2 regions of the Streptomyces sp. NPDC043870 genome follow, and region 2 is predicted to be linked to the other one. Evidence: riboswitches for the same ligand, from Rfam matches in the RefSeq annotation. Region 2 holds a riboswitch; the other holds the start of a gene.
What was found. A riboswitch is a leader RNA that binds a small molecule or an ion and turns the genes downstream of it on or off. The one in region 2 is predicted to bind cobalamin.

Region 1: linked by a shared signal. The riboswitch ahead of cobN (cobaltochelatase subunit CobN) and the one ahead of metE (5-methyltetrahydropteroyltriglutamate--homocysteine S-methyltransferase) in region 2 are both predicted to bind cobalamin.

The regions. Positions count from the first base shown of each region.
Region 1 is NZ_JBWKDT010000007.1:267,584-271,934, forward strand. It holds gene AC0699_RS12660 (precorrin-2 C(20)-methyltransferase) at 1-928, opposite strand, end outside; gene AC0699_RS12665 (precorrin-8X methylmutase) at 934-1,575, opposite strand; gene AC0699_RS12670 (cobalamin biosynthesis protein CobG) at 1,572-2,969, opposite strand; cobalamin riboswitch at 3,014-3,147, shown strand; gene cobN (cobaltochelatase subunit CobN) at 3,185-4,351, shown strand, end outside.
Region 2 is NZ_JBWKDT010000009.1:72,807-77,157, reverse strand. It holds gene metE (5-methyltetrahydropteroyltriglutamate--homocysteine S-methyltransferase) at 1-2,029, opposite strand, end outside; cobalamin riboswitch at 2,181-2,402, opposite strand; gene AC0699_RS14305 (MurR/RpiR family transcriptional regulator) at 2,714-3,634, opposite strand; gene AC0699_RS14300 (SPW repeat protein) at 3,878-4,351, opposite strand, start outside.

The sequences.
Region 1 (4,351 bases), on a different contig from region 2:
ACTCGGCGCGCTCCGACTCCACCTTGTTGTCGGAGCCGTGCCGCCGCTGGCCGGGCCGTACCGGCACCCGGTCCAGGTAGGTCGTGTAGCCGACCAGATCGTCGGCGGAGGCGAGCGCCCCTCGCGTCTCGGGCGTCAGCCACAGCGGCCCCGCCGGGCCGGTGCCCACGACGACGACCTCGCCCTGCGGACGCGTCTTCGGCCGCACCTCGTCGATGCGGCTCGGCAGCACCGCCACCGAGAAGTACGGCACGGACTCCGGATCCACCTCGGCCAGCGGCTCCGTACGCTCGCCCGGCATCGTCGCCCGCTCCACGTACCGCGCGTCGTCCAGCCGCCCCGCGCGCTCCAGCGCCCGGCGCACCGCCGGGAAGGTCCGCCCCAGCTTCATCACCACAGCGGAGTCGGTCGAGGCGAGACGGGCCGTCAGCTCCTCCTCGGGCAGCGTGCCCGGGATGATCGTCAGCACCTCCTCGGCCTCCACGAGCGGCTGTCCGAGCCGGGCCGCGGCCGCGCTGACCGACGTGACCCCGGGGATCACCTCGGTCGGGTACCGGTGGGCCAGCCGCTTGTGCATGTGCTGGTACGAGCCGTAGAAGAGCGGGTCGCCCTCCGCGAGCACGGCCACGGTCCGCCCCGCGTCGAGATGCGCCGCGAGCCGCTCCGCGGCCTCCTCGTAGAAGTCGTTGAGCGCGCCGCGGTAGCCGCCGGGGTGATCGGTGGTCTCGACCGTGATCGGGTACATCAGCCGCTCTTCGATGTGGTCGGAGCGCAGGTGCTTCGCCACGATCGAGCGCGCGATGGAACGGCCGTGCCGTGCGCTGTGGTACGCCACGACGTCCGCCTCGGCGATGACCTCCACCGCGCGCAGGGTCATCAACGACGGATCGCCGGGCCCCAGCCCGACGCCGTAGAGCTTCCCGGTCACGTCGCTCACTCCGCCTCACTCGCTATCGCGTTGATCGCTGCCGCGGCCATGGCGCTGCCGCCGCGCCGCCCGCGCACCACCAGGTGCTCCAGGCCCGAACCGTGCACGGCGAGCGCGTCCTTGGACTCGGCCGCGCCGATGAAACCGACCGGCACGCCGATGACGGCGGCCGGGCGGGGCGCGCCCTCCTCGATCATCTCCAGGAGCCGGAAGAGTGCGGTGGGCGCGTTGCCGACGGCGACGACCGCGCCGTCGAGGCGGTCGCGCCACAGCTCCAGCGCGGCCGCGCTGCGCGTCGTACCGAGTTCGGCGGCGAGCGCGGGCACGGACGGGTCGGAGAGCGTGCATATCACGTCGTTGTCCGCGGGCAGCCGCTTGCGGGTGACACCGCTGGCGACCATCTGGGCGTCGCAGAGGATGGGTGCGCCGGCACGCAGGGCCGCGCGTGCGCGGGCCACCACGCCGGGCGAGTAGGCGAGATCGCGGACGAGGTCGGTCATGCCGCAGGCGTGGATCATCCGCACCACGACCTGGCTGACGTCGGCGGGCAGCGCGGCGAGATCGGCCTCGGCGCGGATCGTGGCAAAGGACTGGCGGTAGATCTCCGCGCCGTCCTTCTCGTAGTCGAACACTGTGCTCTCGCTCATCTCGTGACGGTCTTCGTGGCGGTCTTCGTGGCGGTCGTCGGGACGGTCGTGGTCCGTGCCGCCGCGACGGCGTCGGCCAGTCCCCGGTCTGTCGGTACGCCGGTCGGCCCGTCGACCGGTACGCCGGCGCCGGGCACGGTCACCCGGTACGTGCCGTCCGCCGTGGCCAGGACGTCCACGTACTGCCCGTGCGGATGTCCGCACCGTCGCTCGCAGCCGGACCAGTACACGGGCAGGCCGCCCCGGCCGGGTGTCGCGTCGGTCCGTACGTCGGCCAGCGACTTGGCGCATCCGGGCCGGCCTGTGCAGGCGCCGACGCCGTACCAGGGGGAGTCGGCGCCGGTGATCAGCCCGGCCTCGCCGAGCTGCGCCAGCCGCTCCTCGGCCGCCGCGCGGTCGGCGAACCCGGGCACGACGACTCCGCGCCACGGCGTGAGCCGTACCTCGTCCGCGGGCGCGGGCAGCAGCGCGCGGACCTGCGCGACGGTGAGCCGTCCGAGCGGGGCGGCGACGGAGAGGGCCCAGCCGCCGGGCCCTTCGACGACCCCGGGCCGGGGTTCCGCCTCACGGCCGAAGGCCGTACGGGGGTCCGGGGGCGTGCCCCCCACGCGGCGGAGCCGCAGATCGACACCGCCGGGGAGGGGCGGAGCGGGCAAAGGTTCCGCAGCAATGCCCGCCCGTTCCAGATGCGCCCCCACGGCAATGTCCTGCCCACCGGGCAGCTCCCGCACCCGCCACGCCCCCGTGCCCGCCGCGGCCGCCGCCGCGAGGAAGGCTTCCGAGGCGGCGAGGGCCGCGCGCGGGGCATCGGCAGCGCGGACGCGAAACGCCTGGTCCCCGACGCGTACGAGCGCCGAGCCGCCGGTCTCTGCGAGCAAGGTCACATCCGCACCGAGGCCCGCCACATCCCCGCGCCCGTCGTCCAGGGCGAACAGGAACCGCCCGGACAGCCCGGCCGCCCAGTCGCTCGCGCACAGCAGTACGTCCAGTTCGCGCGCCCACAACTGGACGTCGCCGTAACCGAGTCCGTCGAGTCCGGCGAGCGGTGAGGCCAGCACGTTGCGCACCCGCTCGTGCGTGTCCGAGGGCAACAGCCCGGCCTCCCGCAGCACTCCCGCGAGCGGCGCCCCGCACCCCTCGCCGAGGCCGCGCAGCTCCGCGTTTCCCCGGGAGGTGATGCTCAGCGCCCCGTCGCCGAGCCGCTCCGCCGCAGCGGCCAGGGCTTCGGCCTGACGAGCCGTCAAGAAGCCTGCGGGCAACCGGAGTCGGGCCAGCTGCCCGTCGTCCGCCGCGTGGAGCCGCAGCGCGCCCGGGCATGCGTCTCCCCGGTCCCGAATGCGGGGTTCGTCCCGGTCCGGGGGTGTTGGCGGTGTGGGCGGCATGGCGGCGAGCATACCCACGTCATTCCAGGTGGCCGCCCTGCCGGCAAGGGCCAGCCTCTACTATGCAGAACGGCACGGGGTCCCAGGGCCCTAGGGAGGAAGCCCGGTGAGAATCCGGCGCGGTCCCGCCACTGTGAGCCGGGCCCCCGGGACCCGGCAAGTCAGGAACTCCCGCCGTCCTACGACCACCCGGGGCGCGGACACCCCGAGGAAGGCCTGCGCACGCGATGACGCACGCGACGATCCTGCTGCTGTCGACCTCTGACACCGACCTGCTCAGCGCCCGCGCGGCCGAGGGCAACGACGGCCCGGTGGCGTACCGCTTCGCCAATCCCTCCCGGCTCCCGCTCGACGAGCTGCCGGCCCTCCTCGACGGCACCGACCTCGTCGTCGTACGGCTCCTCGGCGGTATCCGCGCCTGGCAGGAGGGTCTGGACCAGCTGCTGGCCCAGGACCGGCCCGTGGTCGTCCTCACCGGCGAACAGGCCCCCGACGCCCAGCTGATGGAGGCCTCCACCGTCCCGGTCGGGATCGCCGCCGAGGCGCACGCCTACCTCGCGCACGGCGGTCCGGGCAATCTGGAGCAGCTCGCCCGTTTCCTGTCGGACACGGTCCTGCTCACCGGTCATGGCTTCGAGCCCCCGGCCCCGGCGCCCACCTGGGGCCCCCTGGAACGCGAGGCGAAGAGCACCAGCGGCACCAGCGGCCCCACCATCGCCGTGCTCTACTACCGCGCCCACCACATGAGCGGGAACACCGCCTTCGTCGGCGCCCTCTGCGACGCCGTCGAGGACGCGGGCGGCCGGGCCCTCCCGCTCTACGTGGCGTCGCTGCGCGCCCCCGAGCCGGAGCTCCTCGAACAGCTCCGCGGCGCCGACGCCATCGTCACGACCGTCCTCGCGGCCGGCGGCACCAGGCCCGCCGAGGCACAGGCCGGCGGTGACGACGAGTCCTGGGACGCGGGCGCGCTCGCCGCGCTCGACGTGCCCGTCCTGCAGGCGCTGTGCCTGACCGGGTCGCGCAGCAGCTGGGAGGAGAACGACGAGGGCCTGTCCCCGTTGGACGCCGCCAGCCAGGTCGCGGTCCCGGAGTTCGACGGCCGCCTCATCACCGTCCCGTTCTCCTTCAAGGAGATCGACGAGGACGGCCTCCCGGCCTATGTCCCCGACCCCGAGCGCGCTGCCCGCGTCGCCGGGATCGCCGTACGCCACGCCCGTCTGCGCCACATTCCGAACGCCGAGAAGCGGCTGGCTCTCGTCCTGTCCGCGTACCCGACGAAGCACTCCCGCATCGGCAACGCCGTCGGCCTCGACACCCCCGCCTCCGCGGTCTCGCTCCTGCGCCGGCTCCAGGCGGAGGGCTACGACTTCGGTACGGAGGAGATCCCCGGCCTC
Region 2 (4,351 bases):
TGACATCGGCGTCGAGGTCGTCGATGGCCTGGAGGATGTCGCCGAACTCGGCGTAGCACATATGGGTGTGGATCTGGGTGTCCGGGCGCACCCCGCTGGTGGTGAGGCGAAACGCCTCGGTCGCCCAGGTGAGATAGCGGGTCCGGTCCGCGGCGCGCAGCGGCAGCGTCTCGCGCAGGGCGGGTTCGTCGACCTGGATGACGGATGTTCCCGCCGCTTCGAGGTCGTCGACCTCGTCCCGCAGGGCGAGGGCGACCTGGCGTGCGGTGTCCCCGAGCGGCTGGTCGTCGCGGACGAAGGACCAGGCGAGCATGGTGACCGGGCCGGTGAGCATGCCCTTGACCGGTCGGTCGGTGAGTGACTGCGCGAAGCGGGTCCAGCGCAGGGTCATCGGTTCGGGGCGGGAGATGTCGCCGGCGAGGATCGGCGGGCGGACGCAGCGGGTGCCGTACGACTGGACCCAGCCGTGCCGGGTGGCGAGATATCCGGTGAGCCGTTCGGCGAAGTACTGCACCATGTCGTTGCGTTCGGGCTCACCGTGCACCAGGACGTCGATTCCGGCCTTCTCCTGGAAGGAGACGACCTCGCGGATCTCGGCCTCGATGCGCTCCTCGTAGCCGGCGGTGCCGATACGCCCGGCGCGCAGATCGGCACGGGCGGTGCGCAGTTCGCCGGTCTGCGGGAACGAACCGATGGTGGTCGTCGGCAGCAGCGGCAGCGCGAGGTGGGCGCGCTGGGCGGCGGCCCGCTCCGGGTACGGCTGCGCGCGGCGGCCGTCCGCGTCGGTGACAGCTGCCGCCCGGGCGCGCACCGCCGGGTCACGGGTGATCGCCGAGCCCGCACGGGAGGCCAGATCGGCCCGGTTCGCGGCCAGCTCCGCCGCGATCGTGTCCGTGCCCTGCGCGAGGCCGCGGGCCAGGGTGACGATCTCGGCGGCCTTCTGGCGGGCGAAGGCGAGCCAGCGGGCGATCTGTGGATCGATGTCGTGCTCGACGGTGCTGTCCAGCGGAACATGCAGAAGCGAGCAGGAGGCGGACACATCGACCCGGTCGGCGAGACCGAGCAGGGTGCCGAGGGTGGCGAGCGACGCCGAGAGGTCGTTGATCCATACGTTGCGGCCGTCGACGACGCCGGCGACCAGGCGTTTGCCGGGCAGCCCGCCGGCCGCGGCGAGTTCGCCGAGGTTCGCGGCGGCCGGGCCGGTGAAGTCGAGGGCGAGACCGTCGACGGGAGCCTTGGCCAGGACCGGCAGTGCTTCGCCGAGCCGGTCGAAGTAGGAGGCGACCAGCAGCCTGGGCCGGTCGCTGAGGCCGCCGAGGTCGCGGTAGGCGCGGGCGGCGGCGTTCAGCTCGGCGGGGGTGCGGTCCTGTACGAGGGCGGGCTCGTCCAGCTGCACCCACTCGGCCCCGGCGGCCCGCAGATCGGCGAGTACCTCGGCGTACACCGGCAGCAGCCGGTCCAGCAGTGTCAGCGGCTCGAAGCCGTCGTCGACGCCGGGAGCGGGCTTGGCCAGCAGCAGGTACGTGACCGGGCCGACGAGCACGGGGCGCGCGCGGTGGCCGAGGGCGAGCGCCTCCTTGAGCTCGGCGACCTGCCTGGACGGATCGGCGGAGAAGACGGTGCCGGGTCCGAGCTCGGGGACCAGGTAGTGGTAGTTGGTGTCGAACCACTTGGTCATCTCCAGCGGCGCCACGTCCTGGGTGCCGCGTGCCATCGCGAAATAGCCGTCCAAGGCGTCCGTCTCGACGGCGGCACGGTGGCGGGCGGGGATCGCGCCGACCATCACGCTGGTGTCCAGGACGTGGTCGTAGTACGAGAAGTCACCGGTCGGCACCTCGTGGACACCGGCCTCTGCGAGCTGCCGCCAGTGGGTGCGGCGCAGGCCGGCGGCGGTGTCCCGGAGGGCGTCCGCGGTGACGCGGCCCTTCCAGTAGCCCTCGATCGCCTTCTTCAGTTCCCGGTTCTGGCCCTGCCGGGGGTAGCCGTACACGGTGGCCCGTGCTGCCGCGGCTGCGGACTTGCTGGTCACGGAACTCTCCTTCGCGAGCGTGTCTCCGATACGACCCCGGGACGGGTCGAGGACGCGAAGGAACGGCGACCGGGCGGCCGGGTGTTGCCCGTGTCCGCCAGGTGTGTGCGCCGACCCGCCCTCGAGGTCACCGGGATTTCCGCACGCGTACGTCGCGGGCGGGCAACGGGCAGGTCTTCGGACTCGCGGGCACGTCTGCCGGTTTTCCGGCGGACTCCTACTGGCCGTCGCTTCCCAGACCCGGCCGGGCCCAGTGCGTATGACGGCGGTCGTTCCCGCTCACCGCTGCGGGGCAGTCCCGGATTCCCACCGGGTTCCCTCTTACGACGCTCCTGTCCGGCTGACAGGGCGTACCAGCTGCACGGCCAGCGTAGGGGGTGCGTGGGTTCGTGGACACCACTGTTCACATTCCGGAAGGCTGTGCGCGGTGCGGGTGGCCTGCATGCAGCAGACCGGCCGTCTTGCCGGCGGCCCCGGCCCAGGGGTTGACCGGGGCCGCCGGGGGGCAGCCAAGGGGAGAGGCTGCCCTAACAGAACACCGTGGGGCCGACGAGGAGGAGTGTCGTCCGCAGTGCCACCTGAAGTAAATATATTTACTGCCAAGTAAGCAAGGGCATGAAAAAATTCATGCACCTCTGGGTGTGAAAGTCCCCTCGGCAAGACCGCCGCCCGGCCCCGCAGGCGTCAGTACTCCAGGAAGAAATCGTGCTGCTCAGCGGCCTGCTCGTACTGCTCGAGACGCATCTGCGTACGCTCGGGATCGGCATCGGCCATGGCCTGGAGGATGGCCGCCGACAGCACCCCCGGCGCCGCGTACGAGTCGAAGACCAGACGTGATCCGGTGGCGGCCGTGAACGCCACATCCGCCTCGTCGACCAGTGGCCCCATCGTCAGGTCCGTGATCAGTGCGGTGCGCAGGCCCGCACTGTGCGCGGCCCGCATCGCCGCCAGCGTCTCCTTGGCGTGCCGCGGCATCGCGAACGCCAGCACCCACGTGCCGCCCGCCTCCCGGGACTGCAGCAGCGCGTCGTAGGCCACGCTCCCCCCGCGCGAGACCAGGCGCACGTCCGGATGGATCCGCCTCGCCCCGTACGCGAAATACTCCGCGAGCGACGAGGAGATCCGCAGGCCGAGAATCGTCAGCGGGACCGACCGGGCGAGCTCCCGGCCGACGTCGAGCACCTTGCCCGTGTCGGCGAACACACGGCGCAGGCCCTCCAGATTGCCGATCTCGGCGTCGACGGCCGCCTGCAGTTCGTTGCGGCGGTCCTCCCCCGTGTCCACCGACCCGGCGACCGCGCTCAGCGCGATGGGCTGCAGCGCCTCCCGCAGCGCCGGGAACCCGCTGAACCCCACCGAGGACGCGAAGCGCGTCACCGACGGCTGGCTCACCCCCACCCGGTCCGCGAGATCCGTGATCGACAAGAAGGCGGCCTCGGTGAGGTGGTCGATGATGTACTGCGCGATCCGCCGCTGCGCGGGAGACAGCCGGTGCCCGCCGAACAGAGCGCGGACCCTCTCCACAGGCGTCGGCTCCGCGTCGGGAGACTGCCTTCCCGGCGTGATCGCAGACGCCTGCGCGCGCGCATGCTGCCCTGATGGCACGGTGTGCCTCCTTCGCATCCCACTCGGGTTCAACATAGCTCACGCACCGTGGTCGCCCACGGGTACCGTCGGCCACTGTCCGGCTGGTGGACAGCCCCCGTACGCGGCTGCCGACTGCGGGCGCCGTACGGCGAGTTCGGGACGGCTGAGCGGAAGACACCGGCAGTCGTGCGGGAAGGCCCCGACCCGGTCGGCTCTTGCGGGAGCTTTCCGGGGGCGGGGCCTTCCCTGAGGGGGACGCGCTCAGCGCATGGGGCCGATGTCCGGGCCGCCGCGCGCGGAGGCCCGAGAGCGGCGGAGGCCGCCGACGCGGCGCTCGGCCACGGCCGTCATGGCCAGACCGAGCAGCAGCGCCACGACGCCGACGATGACGTTGCTGACGATGCTGCGGGTCGTCGCGACGTTACCGGCGACGACCCAGGGGGAGATGATCGTCCAGGCTCCGATGGCTACGGCGCACCAGGCCTGGGAGTGGGTCCGCTCGTAGGCCGAGCCGAAACCGCCCATGCACAAGGCATAGGCGACACCGGTGATCAGGTTGCACACGGCCAGCGTGGTGAGGCCGTTGAACCCGGCGATCCACGGGGAAGCCGCCAGGTACAGGCCCGTGAGGAGGGCCAGCGTCTCTATCGCCTGCGCGCGAGGCGTCGCGGTCGCCCGTTCGAAACGTGCGCGCATCTCGGCGAGGTCGGGGTGCTGCTCGATGCTGGGGTGGGT